3 regions of the Streptomyces liliifuscus genome follow, and region 3 is predicted to be linked to each of the others. Evidence: riboswitches for the same ligand, from Rfam matches in the RefSeq annotation. Region 3 holds a riboswitch; each other region holds the start of a gene.
The links. Region 3 has a riboswitch for cyclic di-AMP ahead of JEQ17_RS18770 (C40 family peptidase). Riboswitches for the same ligand answer to the same signal wherever they lie in the genome.

Region 1 (7,685 bases), 1.3 Mb from region 3:
CGCAACTGGGCGAGCGTGGAGGTCAGTGCGGGGCTTCCGGAGGCCTGTGCGAGCGTCTCGTGGAACCAGCCGCCCAGTGAGCGCAGATCCTCGCTGTTGCCCCTCCTGGCGCGCTCCTGGCCCAGCCTGACCAGGCCGCGCAGCACCTTGAGGTGCGCCTCGGTGCGGCGCTGGGCGGCCCGCGCGGCCCCCAGCGGCTCCAGCAGCATGCGCATCTCCAGGAGGTCGGCGGCCTCCTGCTCGGTGGGTTCCGCGACGCACGCGCCCGCGTGCCTGCGCGTGACGACGAATCCCTCCGCCTCCAGGGTGCGCAGAGCCTCCCGCACGGGGACCCGCGAGACGCCGTACCGGCGCGCGAGCAGTTCTTCGGTGAGCCGGCCGCCGCGCTCGTAGACACCCGCGACGATGTCGTCACGGATCGCCGTGCATACCGAGTGCGCGGGAATACGCATGACCCGACCTCCGCCTTAACCCCCGCGAAACGCGGTCGATTGACGCTTGTTCGGTGACTCTATTGCAGAGAGCGGGAAATTCCGATGGCGGACCGGAATCCGTGGATATTTTTTGGACACACCTCGCTTCTGAACAGGCAGTCGTCCGGTACGAAGTCGGTCGAGAAGTGGTCGAGATGCCATCAGGAAGTGATCAGGACCGCGCGAAGGCCCCGGCTCGGTGAGCCGGGGCCTTCGGGACAGTGCCGCGCCTGGAGGGCCGTCGCGCGGAGGGCTGCCGTGTGGAGGGCCGTCGCGTGGGGAGCTGTCGCCCTCCGTCAGACGTTCACGCCGTGCTGGCGCAGGTACCCGAGCGGGTCGATGTCCGAGCCGTACTCCGCGCTCGTCCGCGCCTCGAAGTGCAGGTGCGCCCCGGTGACGTTGCCGGTCGCCCCGGAGAGGCCTATCTGCTGGCCGGGCGTGACCGTCTGACCGACCGAGACACCGAGGAACGACATGTGCCCGTACTGGGTGTAGGTGCCGTCGTTCATCTTGATGACGACCTGGTTGCCGTACGCACCGCCCCAGCCGGCCTCCACGACGGTGCCGGCGCCCACCGCGTGCACGGCGGTGCCGCTGGCGGCGTGGAAGTCGATGCCGGTGTGGCTGCCGGAGGACCAGACGGCGCCGCCGGCCTTGTAGCCGGTGGAGACGTACGAACCGGAGATGGGCGCGGTGTACGACTTCAGCAGCCGCTCGCGCTCGGCCGCGCGGGCGGCGCGGGCCTTGACCTCGCGCTCCTTCTTGGCCTTCTCCGCGGCTTCCTTGGCACGCTCCTTGGCGGCGGCCTCGGCCTTCTCGCGGGCGGCGGTCTCGTCGGCGGCCTGCTGCTGGGCGGCGGCCTGTGCGTCGATCTGGTCGGCGACCGAGTCGCCGATGGTGATCGCCTGGGTCAGGGTCTGCTCTGCGGGGCTCTCGGCGGCGAGTGCGGGAGCAGCCAGGGTGCCGACGACACCGGTGGTGGCGAGTGCGGCGACGCCGACGGTCCGGTTGGTCGTGCGCTTCATGCGGCTGGGACGACGGTGCTTCCCGGTGGCGCGGGTGAACGCCATGAAGTGGCTGGTCCTTTCCTTCCTTCTCGCCTACCGGGTTAGCTGACGGGTTCGGAGCAGGAAGGTCTCCTACGGACCCCCTTCGGGAAGGGCGTCCGATTCACCCCAGGGACTACATATGGGTCCCCGGCTCCCCTGGCTCGCGCCGTACGGGGACTCGGCGATGACTGTCCGGTGCCGCGGGCGCGGCGCACTGCCTGACGAACAGCCGGACCGACGCTAAGCGGGGCGTCTTTCAATCAACAAACGGATCAAGGGTTTTGTAGCGCATGCCACAGGGCAGACGGGCAACCTCTCTACCAATACGGACAACTCGCCGATCGAGTGCTGAAGTCCGGGCAAAAGGAGAACCCAGGCGACTCCTCAGTCACCTGGGTTCTCCATGGAGAAGCGTTGTACTGCTCCGCTCTACTCCGCCGTCACGACGCTGACTTCGCCGATTCCGAGGGCCCGGACCGGCTCCTCGATCTGCGCGGCGTCACCGACGAGGACGGTCACCAGACGGTCCACCGGGAAGGCGCTCACGGCGGCCGCGGTGGCCTCCACGGTGCCGGTCGCGGCGAGCTGCTGGTACAGCGTCGCCTGGAAGTCGTCCGGCAGGTACTGCTCGACCTGGTCGGCGAGAGTGCCCGCGACGGCGGCCGCCGTCTCGTACTTCAGGGGTGCCACGCCCACGAGGTTCTGCACGGCGATGTCGCGCTCGGCGTCGGTGAGTCCCTCGGCCGCGAGCGTGCGCAGCACCTTCCAGAGGTCGTCGAGCGCCGGGCCGGTGTTCGGGGTGTCCACGGATCCGCTGATGGCGAGCATCGCGGCGCCCGTCCCGTCCGGCGCGGAGCGCAGCACCTGGCCGAACGCCCGCACACCGTAGGTGTATCCCTTTTCCTCGCGCAGGACGCGGTCCAGGCGCGAGGTGAGGGTGCCGCCGAGGCAGTACGTGCCGAGCACCTGGGCGGGCCACACGCGGTCGTGCCGGTCGGCGCCGACGCGGCCGATGAGCAGCTGCGTCTGGACGGCTCCGGGACGGTCGACGATGATCACGCGGCCGGTGTCGTCGGCGGTCACCGGCGGAATGGGGCGGGCCTCGGCCTGCGATCCCGTCCAGGCGCCGAGCGTGTCCCCGAGCAGCGCGTCGAGGTCGACGCCCGTGAGGTCGCCGACCACCACGGCGGTCGCGGTGGCGGGGCGTACGTGCTTCTCGTAGAAGGCGCGGACGCCCGCCGAGTCGATCGAGGTGACCGTCTCCTCGGTGCCCTGGCGCGGGCGCGACATGCGCGAGGTCGCCGGGAAGAGCTGCCGGGAGAGCTCCTTGGCCGCGCGGCGGGCCGGGTTGGCGGTCTCGTGCGGGATCTCGTCGAGCCGGTTGCGCACCAGCCGCTCGATCTCGCTGTCCTCGAAGGCGGGTGCCCTGAGGGCGTCGGCGAGCAGACCGAGCGCCTTGGGGAGCCGGGAGACGGGGACTTCGAGGCTGATCCGTACGCCCGGGTGGTCGGCGTGCGCGTCGAGGGTGGCGCCGCAGCGCTCCAGCTCGGCGGCGAACTCCTCGGCGGAGTGCTTGTCGGTTCCCTCGGTGAAGGCACGCGCCATGATCGTGGCGATGCCGTCCAGGCCCTTCGGCTCGGCCTCCAGCGGGGCCGCCAGGAGGATCTCGACGGCGACGACCTGCTGGCCGGGGCGGTGGCAGCGCAGCAGGGTCAGGCCGTTGTCGAGCGCGCCGCGCTCGGGGGCCGGGAAGGCCCAGGGCCTGGCCTCGCCGGCCTGGGGCTGCGGGTGGAATTCCATCGTGGCGAGCTCGGTCACTTGGCCGCCTCCTCGTCGGTGTCGTCAGCGGCGTCGGTCTCTTGGGCCTCTTCGGCGACGGTCGGCTCGTAGACCAGCACCGCGCGGTTGTCGGGGCGCAGGCGGGCCTTGGCGACCTCCTGGACCTCCTCGGCCGTGACGTCGAGAACGCGCTGGACGGCCGTCAGGGCGAGCTGCGGGTCGCCGAACAGCACCGCGTACCGGCACAGTTCGTCGGCGCGGCCCGCGACCGTGCCGAGGCGGTCCAGCCACTCGCGCTCCAACTGGGCCTGGGCGCGCTCCATTTCCTCGGCGGTGGGGCCCTCCTCGGCGAACCGGGCGAGCTCCTCGTCGACGGCGGTCTCGATCACCGGCACCTCGACGTCGCCGGACGTCTTCACGTCGAGCCACCCCAGGGAGGGTGCTCCCGCGAGGCGCAGCAGGCCGAACCCGGCCGCGACGGCGGTGCGGTCGCGGCGTACGAGCCGGTTGTAGAGCCGGGACGACTCGCCGCCGCCGAGCACGGTCAGGGCCAGGTCCGCCGCGTCGCACGCGCGCGTGCCGTCCTCCGGAAGCCGGTAGGCGGCCATCAGCGCGCGGGCCGGGACCTCCTCCTCGACGACCTCGCGCAGCTGCTCGCCGATGGTCTCGGGCAGCGCGCCGTCGCGCGGGGCGGGCTTTCCGTCGTGGCCCGCGATCGAGCCGAAGTACTTCTCGACCCAGGCGAGCGTCTGCTCCGGGTCGATGTCTCCGACGATCGAGAGAACGGCGTTGTTGGGCGCGTAGTAGGTGCGGAAGAACGCGCGCGCGTCCTCCAGCGTGGCCGCGTCCAGGTCCGCCATCGACCCGATGGGGGTGTGGTGGTAAGGGTGGCCCTCCGGGTAGGCGAGGGCGGTCAGCTTCTCGAAAGCGGTGCCATAGGGGACGTTGTCGTAACGCTGCCGGCGCTCGTTCTTGACGACGTCCCGCTGGTTCTCCATGGACTCGTCGTCGAGCGCGGCGAGCAGCGAGCCCATGCGGTCGGCCTCCAGCCAGAGGGCGAGCTCCAGCTGGTGCGTGGGCATGGTCTCGAAGTAGTTGGTGCGCTCGAAACTGGTCGTGCCGTTGAGCGAACCGCCCGCCCCCTGCACCAGTTCGAAGTGACCGTTGCCCTTCACCTGACCCGAGCCCTGGAACATCAGGTGCTCGAAGAGGTGGGCAAGTCCGGTGCGGCCCTTGACCTCGTGGCGCGAACCGACGTCGTACCAGAGGCACACCGCCGCGACCGGGGTCAGGTGGTCCTCGGAGAGCACCACACGCAGGCCGTTGGCCAGGCGGTGCTCGGTCGCTGTCAGGCCGCCGGAACCGGCCTCAGCTGTGGCCGTGTGACCCATGGGCATGTACGTCCCTTCGATCGCGGAAAACTGCTGAATTCCTGCTAGTCATGCCACTGTATGCAAGCGCGCGGACAGCTGGCGAAGTTCCCGCGGCGCGTACGCCGAGAGCGAGCACGCGGGCGGCGCCGGGAGCCCGTACGCTCGTGCGGCCGCACGGCCTCCGAAGCCCTGTGCGGGCACGCGGCTCCGCCGCTTCCGAGGCCTGTGGAAAAGGCCGAGAAGGCGGCCCGCGACGCCTGTTGGGGCGGCCGGACACCCGGCTCTGGAGGCCCGTACGGACGGGTCGTGGTCCGCGTTGTCAGTGGGCCGGTCCACAATGGAGCCCGTCAGAACCCGTTCATGCCCCGGCAGAGACTGTGAAGGAGTCGCAGCAGCGATGGCCCGCCGCAGCACGAAGACCCCGCCGCCAGACGACTTCGAGGAGCGCATCCTCGACATCGACGTCGTCGACGAGATGCAGGGCTCCTTCCTCGAGTACGCGTACTCGGTCATCTACTCCCGAGCCCTGCCGGACGCCCGCGACGGCCTCAAGCCGGTGCATCGCCGCATCGTCTACCAGATGAACGAGATGGGCCTGCGTCCCGACCGCGGCTATGTGAAGTGCGCCCGCGTCGTCGGCGAGGTCATGGGTAAGCTCCACCCCCACGGCGACGCGTCGATCTACGACGCCCTGGTCCGCCTGGCCCAGCCCTTCTCCATGCGGTTGCCCCTGGTCGACGGCCACGGCAACTTCGGTTCGCTGGGCAACGACGACCCGCCTGCCGCCATGCGGTACACCGAGGCGCGGATGGCCGACGCGACGTCCCTGATGACGGAGTCGATCGACGAGAACACGGTCGACTTCTCCCCGAACTACGACGGCCAGGAGCAGGAGCCGTCGGTCCTCCCGGCCGCCTACCCGAACCTCCTGGTCAACGGCTCGTCGGGCATCGCGGTCGGCATGGCGACGAACATGGCGCCGCACAACCTCGGCGAGGTCATCGCCGCCGCCCGTCACCTGATCCGCCACCCCGGCGCCGATCTCGAGACGCTCATGAAGCACGTCCCGGGCCCCGACCTGCCCACGGGCGGCCGCATCGTCGGCCTCACCGGCATCAGGGACGCGTACGAGACGGGCCGCGGCACGTTCAAGATCCGCGCGACGGTGTCCGTGGAGAACGTGACAGCGCGCCGCAAGGGCATCGTCGTCACCGAGCTGCCGTTCACCGTCGGCCCGGAGAAGGTGATCGCCAAGATCAAGGACCTGGTCGGCTCGAAGAAGCTGCAGGGCATCGCGGACGTCAAGGACCTCACCGACCGTGCGCACGGCCTGCGTCTGGTCATCGAGGTCAAGAACGGCTTCGTGCCCGAGGCCGTCCTGGAGCAGCTCTACAAACTGACGCCGATGGAGGAGTCCTTCGGCATCAACAACGTGGCGCTGGTGGACGGCCAGCCGCTCACGCTGGGCCTCAAGGAACTCCTGGAGGTGTATCTCGACCACCGTTTCGAGGTCGTGCGCCGCCGCAGCGAGTTCCGCCGCACCAAGAAGCGCGACCGGCTGCACCTGGTCGAGGGCCTGCTCGTCGCCCTGCTGGACATCGACGAAGTCATCCGTCTCATCCGCTCCAGCGACAACTCCGCCCAGGCCAAGCAGCGCCTGATCGAGCACTTCTCGCTGAGCGAGATCCAGACGCAGTACATCCTGGACACGCCGCTGCGCCGGCTCACCAAGTTCGACCGCATCGAGCTGGAGACCGAGCGCGACCGGCTCAACGGCGAGATCGACGAGCTGACCGGCATCCTGGAGTCGGACGCCGAGCTGCGCAAGCTGGTGTCGTCCGAACTGGCCGCGGTGGCCAAGAAGTTCGGCACCGAGCGGCGTACGGTCCTGCTGGAGTCCGCCGGTTCCGCCGCCACGACCGTGCCGCTCCAGGTGGCCGACGACCCGTGCCGCGTGCTCCTGTCGTCGACGAAGCTCCTCGCGCGTACGGCCAACGGTGACCCCTTCGGGGAGAGCGAGGGCAAGCGCGCCAAGCACGACCTGATCCTCTCCGCCGTTCCGGCGACGGCACAGGGCGAGATCGGCGCGGTCACGTCCGCCGGCCGGCTGCTGCGGATCAACGTCATCGACCTCCCGCAGCTGCCCGACACCACGGCGGCGCCCAACCTCTCGGGAGGCGCGCCGGTCTCGGAGTTCCTGACCCTGGAGGGCGACGAGGACATCGTCTGTCTGATGACGCTCGACGAGTCGTCACCGGGGCTCGCCCTCGGCACACAGCAGGGTGTCGTCAAGCGCGTGGTGCCCGACTATCCCTCCAACAAGGAGGAGCTGGAGGTCATCACGCTCAAGGACGGTGACCGTATCGTCGGCGCGGCCGAGCTGCGCACGGGCGAGGAGGACCTGGTCTTCATCACCGACGACGCCCAGCTGCTGCGTTACCAGGCCTCCCAGGTCCGCCCCCAGGGCCGGCCCGCGGGCGGTATGACGGGCATCAAGCTCACGGACAACACCAAGGTGATCTCGTTCACGGCGGTGGACCCGGCCGTGGACGCGGTGGTGTTCACGGTGGCGGGCTCGCGCGGCACGCTGGACGACTCGGTCCAGACGACGGCCAAGCTGACGCCCTTCGACCAGTACCCGCGCAAGGGCCGCGCCACGGGTGGCGTGCGCTGCCAGCGGTTCCTGAAGGGCGAGGACTGCCTCAGCCTCGCGTGGGCAGGCCCCGCGCCGGCCCGGGCCGCGCAGAAGGACGGCACGCCCGCGGAGCTTCCCGAGATGGACCCGCGAAGGGACGGCTCGGGCGTCTCACTGGCGAAGACGGTTTCGGTGGTAGCCGGCCCGGTCTAGACGTCGTAGGCACCCGGCAGGTCGGCGCCTCGGTCCCGACCGTCCGGGCCCTGCGCCGCCTCCGCCTCCTGCGCCCCCTCCCGCTCCTGTACGTAGCGGAGGACGCCCCACATGCTGTGCTCGTCGGCGTGTGGGGCGTCCTCTTTGCACGCCTCCAGCTCCT
Region 2 (7,685 bases), 4.7 Mb from region 3:
GCCGCGTGCTCGGCCGCGAACATGGCGCCCGTACGGCCGAAGCCGGTCGCGATCTCGTCGAACACGAGCAGCACGTCGTGCGCGTCGCACGCCTCGCGCAGCACCCGCAGATACGCGGGGGAGTGGAACCGCATCCCGCCCGCGCCCTGCACCACCGGCTCCACGATCACCGCGGCCAGCTCGTCCGCGTGCCGCTCGATCAGCTCACGCAGCTGGTCCGCGTACGACTCCTCGTACGCGACCGGCGGCGGGTCAGCGAACACCTGGCGCTGAAGCACGCCCTGCCACAGCTGGTGCATCCCGCCCTCGGGGTCGCACACGGACATGGGCTGCCAGGTGTCGCCGTGGTAGCCGCCGCGCCAGGTCAGCAGGCGCTGCTTGCCCGGGCGGCCGAGGGAACGCCAGTGCTGGAGGCACATCTTGACCGCGACCTCGACGGACACCGAGCCGGAGTCGGCCAGGAAGACATGCTCAAGACCCTCGGGTGACATGTCGACAAGGCGCTTCGCCAGCCGTACGGCGGGCTCGTGCGTGAGCCCGCCGAACATCACATGGCTCATCCGGCCGAGCTGGTCGCGGGCCGCCTCGTTGAGCGCGGGGTGGTTGTAGCCGTGGATCGCCGACCACCAGGACGACATGCCGTCGATCAGCTCGGTGTCCGTACCGGCCAGCCGCAACCGCACCCCGCTCGCCGACTCCACGACGAGCGGTTCCTGGCGGCCGGGCATCGGACCGTACGGATGCCAGACGTGCCGTCGGTCGAGCTCCAGCAGCTCGGGCACGGAGAGGCCGGACACGTGCGGGTCAGGCATTGGGCGCGAGGTCCGTTCCGGCACCCCGGCGGCGTACCGCGACCAGGTCCGTACGGGCCTCGGAGACGCGGGCCGTCTCGGGGACCCGCGCCGCCGCGGGGGCCTGCTCCTCGGCGGCCGAGCCGCAGGGGCCGCAGCCGCCGCCCTCGTGGGAGCCGCATCCGGCGTCCGCGTGCGAGCCGCAGCCGGCCTCGGCGTGGGAACCGCAGCCGCCGCCCGCGGTGACCCGGTGCTCCGGAAGCGTCACCTGGCCCGTGCCCTCCACCTCGAACCCGGCGTCCGCGATCATCTCCAGGTCCGCCTTGCCCGCCTGGCCCTCGGTGGTCAGGTAGTCGCCGAGGAAGATCGAGTTGGCCAGGTTCAGGGCGAGCGGCTGCATCGTGCGCAGATGGACCTCGCGGCCGCCCGCGATCCGCACCTCGACGTCCGGGCAGACGAACCGGACCATCGCGAGGATCCGCAGACAGCGTTGCGGCGTGAGGTTCCACTCCTTGGCGAGCGGGGTGCCCTCGACCGGGATCAGGAAGTTGACCGGCACCGAGTCCGGGTCGAGCGCGCGCAGCGAGTAGACGACGTCGACGAGGTCCTCGTCGCTCTCGCCCATGCCCGCGATCAGCCCCGAGCAGGCGGACAGACCCGCGGCGTGCGCCTTCTGGACCGTGTCGACGCGGTCGGCGTACGTGTGGGTGGTCGTGATGTCCCCGTACGTCGACTCGGACGTGTTGAGGTTGTGGTTGTAGGCGTCCGCGCCCGCCTCGCGCAGCCGCTCGGCCTGGCCGTCGGAGAGCAGCCCGAGGCAGGCGCACACCTCGACGCCCTCGTTCTGGTCCTTGATCGCCTTGATGGTGTCCGAGACCCGGTCCACGTCACGGTCGGTGGGACCGCGTCCGCTCGCCACCAGGCAGACCCGCTTGGCGCCGCCCGCGAGCCCGGCCGCCGCGGCCTCGGAGGCCTGGTCGGGTTTCAGCCACGTGTACTTCAGGATCCCGGCCTTGGAGCCGAGCCGCTGCGAGCAGTACGAGCAGTCCTCCGGGCACAGGCCCGACTTCAGGTTGACCAGGTAGTTGAGTTTCACCCGTCGGCCGAACCACTGCCGGCGCACCTTGCCGGCCGCGGCCACCACATCGAGGAGTTCGTCGTCGGAGGTCGCCAGTACGGCCAGCGCCTCTTCGCGGGTCGGCAGCTCTCGCCGAAGCCCCTTGTCCACCAGCGTGTTCAGCAGGTCCATGAGGTCCGATCCTGGCCTATCCGACCGCGTCGGGCCAAGGAGGGACCGGACAACAGAGGCCGTTCGACGTGTGGGTATTGCCACATCATGGGCGGCTGGTGGTCCGGCTAGGGTCTGTGCGTTGCCTACAAAAGGCAGGTGGGGACGGCCCAGGCGAAATGTCATGTGTTGGCGCCCCATGGAACACCCTCACCTCATGGCCCGGAGGACATATGTCGGGATCGCCTTTCGAGTGGATCGACGAGCAGGCGCGGGTGCGCCGCCGGGCCGGACTCGTCCGCACCCTGCGCCCCCGCCCCGCCGACTCCCCGCTCCTCGATCTCGCGGGCAACGACTACCTGGGCCTGGCGAGGCACCCCGAGGTCACCGAGGCGGCCGCGAGCGCCGCGCGGACCTGGGGCGCCGGAGCGACCGGCTCCCGGCTCGTCTCCGGCTCCACGGAACTCCACGCGGAACTCGAACGCGAGCTGGCCGAATTCTGCGGGTTCGAGTCCGCGCTGGTCTTCTCCTCGGGATACGCGGCCAATCTCGCCGCCGTCACCGCGCTGGCCCCGCACGGCTCCCTCGTCGTCTCCGACGCGGGCAACCACGCCTCGCTGATCGACGGCTGCCGTCTCGCGCGCGGCACCACCCAGGTCGTCGCGCACGCCGACCCGGACGCCGTGCGCAAGGCGCTGGGCACGCATGCCGGAGTGGCCGTCGTGGTCTCCGACACGGTCTTCTCGGTCGACGGCGACGCGGCCCCGCTCACCGGACTCGCCGCCGCCTGCCGGGAGTTCGGCGCCGCCCTGCTCGTGGACGACGCGCACGGTCTCGGCGTACTCGGCGACGGCGGCCGGGGCGCGCCGCACGCGGTGGGCCTCGCGGGCGCGCCGGACGTGGTCACCACCGTCACGCTGTCGAAGTCCCTCGGCAGCCAGGGCGGCGCCGTTCTCGGCCCGGCCCACGTCATCGACCATCTGGTCAACGCGGCCCGTACCTTCATCTTCGACACCGGTCTGGCCCCCGCGGCGGCGGGCGCGGCTCTCGCGGCCCTGCGTCTGCTGCGCAGGGAACCGGAACGGGCCACACGCGCGCGCGGCGTGGCGACCACCCTGCACGAACGGCTGACGGCCGAGGGTCTCGAAGCCGTACGACCGGACGCCGCCGTCGTCTCCGTGCGCGCGTCCTCCCCGGAGCGGGCCGTGCGCTGGGCCGCGGACTGCCGCGAGGCCGGTCTCGCCGTCGGCTGCTTCCGCCCCCCGTCGGTGCCCGACGGCATCTCACGGCTGCGGCTCACCGCCCGCGCGGACCTCACCGACGGGCAACTCGACCGTGCCGTACGCCTGATCATCGAAGCGCGGCGATAAATCCCTCCCAGGCGGCGGGGGCGAAGAGCAGGGCGGGTCCCGACGTGTTCTTCGAGTCGCGGACCGCGAGCAGTCCGGCCCATGGTCCGGAGGCCGGACGGGCCGTCTCGACGCAGTTGTTCATTCCCGTGCTGCGGCTGCTGCGCTGCCACCGCACACCGTGCAGACGGGTGCTCGAAGGTAGGGGCCGAGGCAGGGCGGGCATGGTGCCTCCTTATGCGCCGTGAGCTACACCGGCGATGAAATCCAACGTTTCCTCGGGCGAAAGGGCGTGGACCTGAAGGGAGTCGAAGGCCTCGCTGTAGGCCTGGAGGTCTTCTTTCCGTTCGAGATAGAGGCTACTCGTCAAGTGGTCTAGAACAACCACATCCAGATCAGATGTGCTCGGAAACGAAAAAATAACAAAGGGCCCGGTGACGCCGACATGAGCTCCAACTCCGAACGGCAGCACCTGAATCCGCACGTGAGGGAGGTGCGCGGCCTCTCTGAGGTGATCCAACTGCCGTGCCATGACCTCCGGTCCGCCGACCGTCCGTCGTAGGGCCGCTTCGTCGAGAACCGCACTCAGTCGGAGCGGTGGATTCGAACGCAGTACGTCCTGACGGGCGAGGCGCACCTCCACCAGCGCGTCGACCTTGTCGTCCGGTGCCCCGTCCACGGCCGCCAGGGTGACCTCGCGGGCGTACTCCGGCGTCTGCAACAGCCCCGGCACGACGGAGTTCTCCAGCGTGCGCATCACGCTGGCCTGCGACTCCAGGCTGATGAAGTCGCTGTAGGTGGACGGCAGAAGACCCCGGTAGGCGTGCCACCAGTGGTGCCTGCCGTTGTCGTCGGAGCCCGCCAGCACCACGAGCAACTCGCGCAGCTCCGCGTCCCGGACGTCGTACGCGTCGAGGAGCAGCTCCACGTCCGCCGGCTTCACCCCGCTGCGGCCGGTCTCGATCCGGCTCACCTTCGACTGGTGCCAGCCGACGAGCCGGGCCGCCTCGCCGCTCTTGAGGCCCGCACGGGCACGCAGGGCACGCAGTTCGGCACCGAGTTTCCGGCGGCGCACAGCGGGACCGTACTGCATGGCCGTCTCCTTCCGACCGTCGCGCCGGCGCTATATCGTCCGGCGTCACGCCGACCGTAGAGGACGAACCGGCCCCCCGCCCAAATACGGTCGGCCGTCGCAGAGTTCACCGCTTCGAGCGACAGATATATGCATATCTCGGTGGATCGGCACCACGAACGCCGAGGTAGTGGCACTCTGGCGCAAGCACCAGTCCGGGACCGTACTCGAAGTCATCCGCTTCGTGTCGGACTCCGGTCCCGTGGGAAAGGGACGACCTCGCCATGGCAGACCACCAGGAAGCATCCGTCACTCTGCCGAGCGATCCCGCCTCGGTCTACGCCGCCCGCACATACGTCATGAACGTGCTGGCCGAATGGGGACTTCCATCCGACACGGAGGCCGCCGACACAGTCCGGCTCATCGTCTCGGAGCTCGCCACCAACGCCGTACAGCACACGTTCGGGCAGTCGCCCACCTTCACGGTGGACATCGAACTCGACCGCGACGAACAACTGCGCATCGGGGTGACCGACAGCCACCCGCGCTTCCCGAAACGTTTGCCCGCGGCCGTACAGCAGGACAACGGCCGCGGCATGGTGATCGTCCGCTGGCTGACGGTCGAGTGCGGCGGCAAGCTGACGGTCCGGCCCACCAGAGAGGGCGGCAAGACGGTCTCGATCATGCTGCCCTGGACGGCACCGGTGCAGCCCGTGACAGCGGACTGAGAGCCGTGCCCCACGGGTGGCGTGAAGGCGCCCGCCAGTCCCCCGCTAGTCCTCGTCGTCGGCGGACCCCTGCATCAGGTGGGGGATGAGCGCCCACAGCCCCGCGCAGACGACCAGCGTGGTCGCACCGGCCGCGATGCCGCCCGCCCGGCCCGTCGCCACGTCCACGACGAGCAGGACCGAACCGGAGAGGGCGAGCGCGAGCACGCCGAGCCCGATCTCGGCCAGATGCGAGGAGGCCTTCACGACCTGGGGCTTGGCGCCCTGCTGGAAGAGCCGGCGATGCAGCGCGGCCGGAGCCGTGAAGAGGGTGGCGGCCAGTACGGAGAGCAGCAGCGTGACGACGTACGTGGTGCGCTGGAACAAGTCCAGGGAGGGGAAGCGCGGGGTGAACGCGAGGGTGAGGAGGAAGGCGAAGAGGATCTGCACCCCGGTCTGCGTGACCCGCAGTTCCTGGAGCAGTTCGTTGAAGTTGCGGTCGGCGCGCTCAAGCCGTGTCTCGTTGCGCTCCTCGTGGTGATGAAGGTCGCCCATAAGTGAAGGAGTAACCACTCTGCCGCGAATATCACGCACCGGGCCCCGGAACGTGGCCGCGGTGATCACCGCGGCCACCTTCCGGGCGGGTCACCTGACCCGGCCGTACCAGACGCTCTTCGTCCAGATCTTCTGGAGCTTCACCACTTCCCCGGTCTTCGGGGAGTGCCAGATCCGTCCCTTCCCGGCGTAGATGCCGACGTGGTAGACGTTCCGGCCCGAGTGGAAGAAGACCAGGTCTCCCTGCTTGCGGTTCGAAGCGGAGACATGGTTCGTCTTGTTGTACTGCGCGGCGGCCGTACGCGGCAGGGACTTGCCCGCCTTCTTGAACGAGTAGAGCGTGAGGCCGGAGCAGTCGAAGCGCTTGGGCCCCACGGCCCCGTACTTGTACGGGGAGCCCTTCTTGGAGGCCGCTACCTGGAGTGCCTTCGTCGCGGGTGTGGCCGCTTCCGCGCCGGACGTGAATCCGGGGGCCACGATGCCGCCGCCGACAGCGGCGATGGTGAGAGCCGATGCGGTACCGGCCCTGCTGAACAGCGACGGGACACGATTGAGCGCAGTCATGCGCAACCCTTCGTCAGCCGCCTGTGAAGGATGACCTGTCGGATTCGGGCTGGCGAAGTTGCCCGGCCGCTGACGCGGCTTCACCCCAAGGGCTGCTCGGCCCGGTCATGGCGTGACCGTTCCGGCGACCCGTCGTGCTTGGGTCCTCCACTCCTGCCGATCCACTTCTGTCGACCGGTCATCCGGGCGGCGGCAGGACTCGGCGTCCGCCCGGATCGCCCCGCCGCTTGTGGCGGGGGCTTGTCGTCGGAAGGGATCTTGACGCACGGATGTCCCAAAAGCCGAGCGGAATCGGCGATTTGTGGGCTTACTCACCACTCACCCGTTCGGGTGGACAGCCTTTCCCGCGGGAGGGCGTCGAGGGGGTCGACGACCCTCGTACCAGCACCGGAACGTCTGATTCCGTACGGAGGCTACGCGGGTTGCGCAACTTCCACGGGCCTGTAAAAGCAGCTCTGACTACGCTGTTCGGTGGTACGCCTTTCGGTCCGTTTGAACCCTGACCCGGACGTCTCGTCAGATGCCTGCGTGACGCCGGGTCCATGGCGGTACGTCAGCTGTCGGAGCGCGGCGGTAGCGCGATCCGGCCCGCTCGGCGCTCACCGTCGAGGACGCGCAGCGCCCGCGCCAGGGTCGGCGCGTGCACCTCGTGCTCGCCGCGCTGGTGCATCAGGGCCAGCGCGTCGCGCAGCGCGGTGGCCCTGCCGACCAGGGCCTGGGCCGCGCGCAGCCCCCGGTAAGTGTCCCCGGAATGAGCCGGGTTGATCCTGCCGAGCAGGTCGACCACTTCAAGGTAACGGTCGATCAGCTCGGCCTCCGCACGGGTCAGGGCCGGCAGCGGCGGCAACTCGGGTGGGAGCATCGGCCGCTCACCTCGCGCCGCGTGCGCTCTGGGTGGACTTCCGGCTCGGGACGATCCGGTCGATCAGTCCGTACTCAAGCGCCGCCCGCGCGTCCAGGATCTTGTCCCGCTCGATGTCGGCACCGATCCGCTCCCGGCTCTGCCCCGTGTGCCGGGCGAGCATCTCCTCCAACTGCCCACGGGTACGCATCAACTCGCCGGCCTGAATGGCCAGGTCGGAGGCCTGTCCCTGGACGGGTTCGGAGAACGACGGCTGGTGGATCAGCACGCGGGCGCCCGGCAGCGCGTACCGCTTGCCCGGTGTGCCGGCCGCGAGCAGCACCGCCGCTGCCGACGCCGCCTGCCCCAGGCAGATGGTCTCCACCTCGCAGCTGACGAACCGCATCGTGTCGTAGACGGCCGTCATCGCGCTGAACGAGCCGCCGGGCGAATTGATGTAGAGCGAGATGTCCCTGTCGGGCGCCTGGTACTCGAGGTGCATGAACTGCGCCATCACGTCGTTCGCCGAGACGTCGTCGATCGGCGTCCCGAGAAACACGATCCGCTCTTCCAGCAGC
Region 3 (7,685 bases):
CACCGGCGCCGACGGATTGGGCGCGTGGACCATCTGCCCGTTGCCCACGTACAGCCCCACATGGCTGATGCCCGAGTAGAAGAACACCAGGTCGCCGGGGCGCAGTTCGGACCGCGACACACGCTGGCCCGCGTTGATCTGCGCGTACGTCGTGCGGGGCAGTTCGATCCCCGCGGCGCGGTACGCGGCCTGCATCAGCCCCGAGCAGTCGAAGGCGTCGGGTCCGGTGGCGCCCCACACGTACGGGCTGCCGAGTTTCCCGTACGCGTATGAAATGGCGGTCGCCGCACGGGAGTTGGGTGCGGTGGCCGACGAACCGGCGCCGCCGCCCAGGTCGCGCGGGCCCGCGGCGGAACGTGAGGCGCGGGCGGTGTCCGCGTCGTCGGCGCCGATGCGGGCCCGGTCCGAGTCCGACAGCCGCGACAGCAGATCCCGCGCCTCTCCCAGCTTCCCCGTGACGGTCGTCTTGTGCCGCTTCAGTTCCGCCTGCCGCTCCTTGAGCGAGGTGAGTTCGACATGGGCGGCGCCGCGCAACTGTTCGATCTCGCGCAGCTGTCGGCGTACGCGCGACACCTTCGAGGCCTGCCTGCTGCCGGCCCGCTCGGCGAACGCGGCCCCCTCCAGGTACTGATCCGGGTCGGAGGAGAGCATGAGCCCCAGTGCGGGGTCGACGCCGCCGTCCCGGTACTGCGCGGCGGCGAGCGAACCGAGCGCGTCCCGCTCGGAGTTGAGCCGCTGCGTCCTGCGCGCGGCCTCGTCCTGAAGGGTGTCCAGGCGGCCCCGCGTCTTCGTCGACTTCTCCTTCGCACCGTTGTACTTCTCGGTGGCGACCTCCGCCTCCTGGTACAACTTGTCGACCTTCGCCCTGACCTGAGCGGGTGTCAGCTCCGGGGCGGCGGTTCCCGTCCCCTCGAACCCGGTCGCGCTCGCCGCGCCCGCCAGCGCGATGGTGAAGGCGGTGCGGGCCGTACTGCCGCCGACTGAGCGCTGTCTCGGCTTGCGGTGCGCTGCCACGTGCGATCCACGTCCTTCCGTACGGCCGCCGTGGATTTGGTGCGTCCCGCGGCGGCGGCCCCTCAGGGGCCGGTTGCACGTCCGGCGGCGGCCCGCACAGGGGGAGCGGGCCGCCGCCGGACCTTTCTCGGCGGTGGTGTCCGGATGCCGCCCCTGACCCGGGCGGTGGTGGGGAGCCGGTCACCTGGTGAAGGACGCTAAACCTGGGACCGCGGCGGGGGTAACGGCATGTACGGAAGTGGTGGGACTCGGACATGAGCTGACCGGGTACGACCACGATCCGGGCCCGGGGCCACCGACTTGACGTGATGCGGTGACCGATGAGCGGGTTGTGGGGAAACGGCCGCCGATCCGGTGCTATGGGCTCCGCCGGGGTGTGGCGTGGGAGTCGCCAGGGGCCCGCGGGGCCGGGTGTGCGAGGCCGGGGGCGGTGCGCGGTGGTGTGGAGGCGTTTGGTTAGTGTCCGGGCTCATGGACGTACTCATTCATGTCTTCGTCGCCCTGCACATCATCGGCATCGCGTCCCTCCTCGGCGGCTTTCTCACGCAGCTGAAGGCCATGAGTGACGGCACGGCCCGCTTCAGCCCCGCCATGCTCCACGGCGCGCTGACCATGCTGGTCACCGGCGCGATCCTGGTCGGCCTCAACCAGGCCGACGACCAGACCGTCAACAACATCAAGATCGGCGTGAAGCTCGCCCTGCTGGTCGTGATCCTCGGCCTCGTGTACGTGAAACGGGACGAGGAGAAGGTGGAGAACAGCCTGTTCGGCCTGGTGGGCGGCCTCACCACGGCGAACATCTTCATCGCGGTGCTCTGGACCTGAAGGGCCTGAAGGGCCTGAAGGATCTGAGGGACCTGAGCGGAGAACAGGTCTACGAAAAGCCCCTCACGCCGGGCGCACCACGCTGTGGATCGGCATGTAGAAGATCGATTCCTCGCGGACGTACGCCCCCGGCTTGGGCGCGTGGATCATCATTCCGTCGCCGATGTAGATGCCGACGTGGCTGATGTCGTCGTAGAAGAAGACCAGGTCACCGGGCTGGGCGCTGTTCACGGAGACCGTCGTGCCGGTCTTGACCTGGTCCCAGGTGGTCCGCGGGAGCGTGACACCGGCGGCCTTCCAGGCGGCCTGGGTGAGCCCGGAGCAGTCGTACGAGCCGGGGCCGCTCGCGCCCCAGACGTACGGCTTGCCGATCTGGGCGCGGGCGAAGGCGAGTGCCTTGCCGGCCTTGGCGGTGGAGGCGACGGAGCCGGAGCCCGACCCGGAGGTGCCCGAGGCGCTCCCGGAGCCCGTGGAGGTCCCGGTGCCCTGCGCCGCCTCCTGGCGCCGCCGCTCGGCGTCGGCCGCCTGCTGCCGGGCCAGCTCGTCCGCCTTGCGCTGAGCCTCTTCCTGCTTCTGCCGCTCGATCGCGGCGAGGCGCGCCTTCTCCTCGGCGGTCAGCTTCGAGAGGAGGTCGCGCGCCGTGGCGAGCTTCCGCTGGACGTCCGCCTTGGACGTCTTCAGCGAGCTCTGCGTCCTGGTGAGCGTCTCCAGGCTCTCGGACGCCTCCTGCCGCTTCTCCGTCGTGGCGGTCTGCTGCGTCACGTAGTCGTCGACGGACTGCTTCTGGCGGCTGGTGAGCCGGTCCATCAGCTGGGTCTGGTCGAAGTAGTCCTGCGGGTTGTCCGCGAGGAGCAGGGAGGCGGTGTCGGGGGCGGCGGCCCCGGTGCGGTACTGCGCGGCGGCGAACGTACCGAGCTCCTCGCGCGCGTCGTTGAGCTTCTCCGTGCGGCGCGCCACGTCGTCGAGCAGGGTGTCGACGCGCTTCTTCTGCTTGGTGGTCTTCTCCTTGGCCGCGTTGTACTTCTCGCCGGCCGTCTCCGCCTGGCGGTAGAGGTCGTCGACCTTCTTCTCGACTTCCTCGAGGCTCGGCCTGGGCTCCTCGGAGGGGGCCGCGTTCGCCGTCTGGGAGAGAAGGGCCACCGAGGTCAGGGCCGCGGTGGCGATGGCCGGAGTCCGTATGCCCATCGGACTGGGGGGCCGGGACTTGCGGTGTGGCGCCACGAGGGCGTCTCCTTCCGTCATCCGCCTACCGAGTTAGCTGTCGGGTTCGGGCGGGTGCTCCGGAAGGTTTGCCCTACGGTCCGTTTCCCCGAAGGGAGTTGGACCGATTCACCCCAAGTTCGGTTGGGTCCCCGGCTCCGTCGGCCACGAGGGCGTACCGGACTCGGCGGAGGCCGCTCGGCCCGGCGTGTTCGCCGGTGCGGGTCGTGCGGCCCACATAAAAGTTAGCTAATTCCTGTGGCCCCTGTGAAGTTTGATGCGCGATATGCCCGATACATTTTCGTGACCTTAGCTTTGAGGCCGACTCCCCGTGGTCAATTAGGGATGATCTACGGAGAGTTGTCCGAAGTGGGCCGACGGTGGCCCCCGAAGGGGCGCGGGGAACTGCGCGACCAGCCACAGCCGACCCGCACCCGCGATACGGCGTTCCGGGTTTCCGGCGAAGCCGCAGGTCGACCGCCTGATCGCGGATCGTCACGGGCATCCTGCGGAGGGTGACGGGGCCGGTGGCGGGCGGCCCGACATACCCGCAGCCCCGCTGGAGCGATCCGCCAAGTTTCAAGGGTGGCGGCACGCTGTCAGTGGGGACGCCTAGACTCGGAGAGCGATGAGCAGCCTCTTTGATGACAGCTTCCTGGCGGACCTCAAGCCCTCGCGGGCCCACGAGGAGGAGCCCCCGCCGCCGCCCGAGGACGAGGCACCGGAGTCGGAGCCCGTTCCGGACGATTTGTTCGGCGGCCACTTCGACGTGCCGCCGAGTCGGGACGGGTATTACCGCGACGGCGCCCCCCGGCCGCACGTGGACCCGGCCGCGCTCCTGGACGGGCTGAACGAGAACCAGCGCGCGGCGGTGGTCCACCACGGCTCGCCGCTGCTCATCGTGGCCGGCGCGGGCTCCGGCAAGACCCGTGTGCTCACGCATCGCATCGCCCACCTGCTGGGCGAGCGCAAGGTGCACCCGGGCCAGATCCTCGCGATCACCTTCACGAACAAGGCCGCGGGCGAGATGAAGGAGCGCGTCGAGCAGCTCGTCGGCCCGCGCGCCAACGCGATGTGGGTGATGACGTTCCACAGCGCGTGTGTACGGATCCTGCGGCGCGAGTCGAAGCAGCTCGGCTTCACCTCCTCCTTCTCGATCTACGACGCCGCCGACAGCAAGCGCCTCATGGCCCTGGTCTGCCGTGACCTGGACCTCGACCCCAAGCGCTTCCCGCCCAAGTCGTTCAGCGCCAAGATCTCGAACCTGAAGAACGAGCTGATCGACGAGGAGGACTTCGCCGCCCAGGCCGCCGACGGCTTCGAGAAGACCCTCGCCCAGGCCTACGCGATGTACCAGTCACGCCTGCGCGAGGCGAACGCGCTGGACTTCGACGACCTGATTATGACGACGGTCAACCTCCTGCGCGCCTTCCCGGACGTCGCCGAGCACTACCGCCGCCGCTTCCGGCACGTCCTGGTCGACGAGTACCAGGACACGAACCACGCGCAGTACGCCCTTGTGCGCGAGCTCGTCGGCACCTCCGAGCACCCGGTCGACGTACCGCCCAGTGAGCACGACCTCCCGTCGGCGGAGCTGTGCGTGGTGGGTGACGCGGACCAGTCGATCTACGCCTTCCGCGGCGCGACCATCCGCAACATCCTCCAGTTCGAGGAGGACTACCCGAACGCGACGACGATCCTGCTGGAGCAGAACTACCGCTCGACGCAGACGATCCTCACCGCCGCGAACGCGGTCATCGAGCGCAACGAGTCGCGCCGCCCCAAGAACCTGTGGACCAACGCGGGCGCGGGCGCCCAGATCACCGGCTATGTCGCCGACACCGAGCACGACGAGGCCCAGTTCGTCGCCGACGAGATCGACCGGCTCACGGACGCGGGCGACGCGAAGGCGGGCGACGTCGCCGTCTTCTACCGTACGAACGCGCAGTCCCGTGTCTTCGAAGAGGTCTTCATCCGCGTCGGCCTGCCCTACAAGGTCGTCGGCGGCGTCCGCTTCTACGAGCGCAAGGAGGTCCGTGACGTCCTCGCGTACCTGCGCGTGCTCGCGAACCCCGAGGACTCCGTACCGCTCCGGCGCATTCTCAACGTCCCCAAGCGCGGCATCGGCGACCGCGCCGAGGCGATGATCGACGCGCTCTCCCAGCGCGAGAAGATCAGCTTCGCGCAGGCGCTGCGCCGCGTGGACGAGGCGTACGGCATGGCGTCCCGCTCGACGAACGCCGTCAAGAAGTTCAACACCCTGATGGAGGACCTCCGCACGATCGTCGAGTCGGGCGCCGGCCCGGCGACGGTCCTTGAGGCGGTTCTCGAACGGACCGGCTACCTCGCCGAGTTGCAGGCCTCGACCGACCCGCAGGACGAGACCCGCATCGAGAACCTCCAGGAACTGGCCGCCGTGGCCCTGGAGTTCGAGCAGGAGGCCGGCGAGGGTGAGGCACCGGGCGGGCTCTCCGCCTTCCTGGAGCGGGTCGCGCTCGTCGCCGACTCCGACCAGATCCCGGACGAGGAGGAGGACGGGTCCGGCGTGATAACGCTGATGACCCTCCACACCGCCAAGGGCCTCGAATTCCCCGTGGTGTTCCTGACCGGCATGGAGGACGGCGTCTTCCCGCACATGCGCGCCCTCGGCCAGACCAAGGAGCTGGAGGAGGAGCGCAGGCTCGCGTACGTCGGCATCACGCGCGCGCGGGAGCGGCTGTATCTCACCCGCTCCTCGATGCGCAGCGCTTGGGGCCAGCCCTCGTACAACCCGCCGTCCCGCTTCCTGGAGGAGATCCCGGACACGCATCTGGAGTGGAAGCGCACGGGCTCCCTGGGCCCGGTCTCCTCCGGCCCGGTGTCCGGCGTGGCGGCCTCCCTGTCCTCCTCGCGCTCCCGCTCGGCCGCCTCGGGCGCGTCCGGCTTCGCCACCCGACGCGGCGCCACCGACAAGCCGGTGGTGTCCCTCGCGGTCGGCGACCGCGTCACCCATGACCAGTTCGGCCTCGGCACGGTCGTCGGGGTGAAGGGCACCGGTGCGAACGCGGAGGCGACGGTCGACTTCGGCGAGGAGAAGCCGAAGAGGCTGCTGCTGCGGTACGCGCCGGTGGAGAAGCTGTAGCTCTCAAGGGCAATGGCCACGGGGGCTACTTGAAGGGCGGGCCCATCACTTTCAGCCCGTCCGGCGTTTGAGGACGAGGCCGTTCAGGCCGATTCGGGGGTCTGGGGGCGCAGCCCCCAGGACTCCGGCTCCGGTCGGCGCTCCCCTACGAGGGGTCCAGCCCGTGGCTGCGCAGCCACGGCAGCGGGTCGATCGCCGAGCCACCACCCGGACGCACCTCGAAGTGGAGGTGCGGACCGGTCGAGTTCCCGGAGTTCCCGGAGTACGCGATCGGATCCCCGGCCTTCACGACGGCACCCGAGGCGACCTTGTACGTGGAGAGGTGGCAGTACCACGTCTCCGTACCGTCCTTGGCCGTCACGATGACCATGTTCCCGTACGCGCTGTTCCACTGCGTCCGGACGGTCCCGTCGGTCGCGGCCATCACCGTCGTGCCGTACGAGACGGGGAAGTCGATGCCGGTGTGGACGGACATCCAGTTGATGCCGGCCTGTCCGTAGTAGGCGCTGAGCCCGTGCTGCGCGACCGGCAGCGCGAACTTCGGCCGCAGCCGCTCCTTGCGGGCCGCTTCCGCCGCCGCCTTCTGCTTCTGGGCGGCCTGCTGGGCCTTCAAGTCGATACGTTCCTGCGTACGGCTCGCCCGGTCGGCGAAGTCGTCCGCGTCCGCGGAGAGGTTCTCGAGCTGGGTGTCCAGCTGGTTGTTCGCTGCCGCCGGCTTCACGGCGCTCGCGTCGGGCGCGGCGGCCGTCGTCTGCACGTCGTCGTTGCTGCTGCTTCCGCCGGTCACGGACGCGGCGGCGATTCCGGCCACGCCCATCACACACGCCGAGGGCACGGCGACCGTCAGCAGGGCGGAACGCTTCGGCGGGGTGCGGCGGCGGGAACGGGGCGCGGAACGGCCGGCCGCACGTGACGCGGAGCGGCCGGCCGGGGCGGCGGTGGCGACGGAGGCGGTCTCCTCGACGTCGTCGAAGGGTGCGGGTTCGTCGTGGGCGTGGCTGTGGCCATCGGTGGCGGAGTCCGCGTCGGCGTCGTCGGAGGGGGTGAACTCGCCGTCCGCGGTGGCCTGTTCCTCGTACGGGACCTGCTCGAAGGTGGTGGTGGCCTGCTGCTCGTACGACTCGTGCCCGTCGTAGGCCTCGTGGTGGTCGTACGACGTGTGCTGGTCGGTCGGATACGACTCGTGCTCGGCCTGCGCCTGATGGTGGGGCTGGACCTGGGGCTGCGGCTGGACCTGGGTCCGGTTCTGGTCGCCGCCGTCCGAGTTCCACGCCGTCGCGTCGTACGTGCCGGTCTCGAAGGTCGGCGCGGTCCACTGCTGGGTGGGGTCGACCGGATCGGCCTGGAGCCAGGCGTTCGCGTCCCACTGACCGGTGCCGTCCGGGCTCCCGGCCTGCGTCGGGATCTCGCCGAGCTGCTGGTAACCGGCGTTCTGCCAGACACCGCTCGTGTCATAGCTGCCGGTCTCGAACGCGGCGTGGTGCTGGGCCGCGTACGGGTCGTAGTTCAGGGTCTGGTGACTGCC

Region 1: another riboswitch for cyclic di-AMP. It lies ahead of JEQ17_RS13275 (M23 family metallopeptidase); the one in region 3 lies ahead of JEQ17_RS18770 (C40 family peptidase).
Region 2: another riboswitch for cyclic di-AMP. It lies ahead of JEQ17_RS39715 (C40 family peptidase); the one in region 3 lies ahead of JEQ17_RS18770 (C40 family peptidase).

What each region holds. Positions count from the first base shown of each region.
Region 1 is NZ_CP066831.1:3,148,018-3,155,702, forward strand. It holds gene JEQ17_RS13270 (GntR family transcriptional regulator) at 1-452, opposite strand, end outside; gene JEQ17_RS13275 (M23 family metallopeptidase) at 770-1,543, opposite strand; cyclic di-AMP (ydaO/yuaA leader) riboswitch at 1,556-1,716, opposite strand; gene JEQ17_RS13280 (M16 family metallopeptidase) at 1,952-3,340, opposite strand; gene JEQ17_RS13285 (M16 family metallopeptidase) at 3,337-4,698, opposite strand; gene JEQ17_RS13290 (DNA gyrase/topoisomerase IV subunit A) at 5,072-7,522, shown strand; gene JEQ17_RS13295 (CobW family GTP-binding protein) at 7,519-7,685, opposite strand, start outside.
Region 2 is NZ_CP066831.1:9,189,209-9,196,893, forward strand. It holds gene JEQ17_RS39680 (adenosylmethionine--8-amino-7-oxononanoate transaminase) at 1-812, opposite strand, end outside; gene bioB (biotin synthase BioB) at 805-2,040, opposite strand; gene JEQ17_RS39690 (8-amino-7-oxononanoate synthase) at 2,253-3,389, shown strand; gene JEQ17_RS39695 (DUF397 domain-containing protein) at 3,370-3,594, opposite strand; gene JEQ17_RS39700 (helix-turn-helix domain-containing protein) at 3,604-4,461, opposite strand; gene JEQ17_RS39705 (ATP-binding protein) at 4,725-5,168, shown strand; gene JEQ17_RS39710 (DUF6328 family protein) at 5,214-5,702, opposite strand; gene JEQ17_RS39715 (C40 family peptidase) at 5,793-6,266, opposite strand; cyclic di-AMP (ydaO/yuaA leader) riboswitch at 6,270-6,449, opposite strand; gene JEQ17_RS39720 (hypothetical protein) at 6,820-7,128, opposite strand; gene JEQ17_RS39725 (ATP-dependent Clp protease proteolytic subunit) at 7,136-7,685, opposite strand, start outside.
Region 3 is NZ_CP066831.1:4,445,578-4,453,262, reverse strand. It holds gene JEQ17_RS18780 (C40 family peptidase) at 1-1,014, opposite strand, end outside; gene JEQ17_RS18775 (hypothetical protein) at 1,486-1,839, shown strand; gene JEQ17_RS18770 (C40 family peptidase) at 1,903-3,060, opposite strand; cyclic di-AMP (ydaO/yuaA leader) riboswitch at 3,068-3,239, opposite strand; gene pcrA (DNA helicase PcrA) at 3,668-6,160, shown strand; gene JEQ17_RS18760 (M23 family metallopeptidase) at 6,306-7,685, opposite strand, start outside.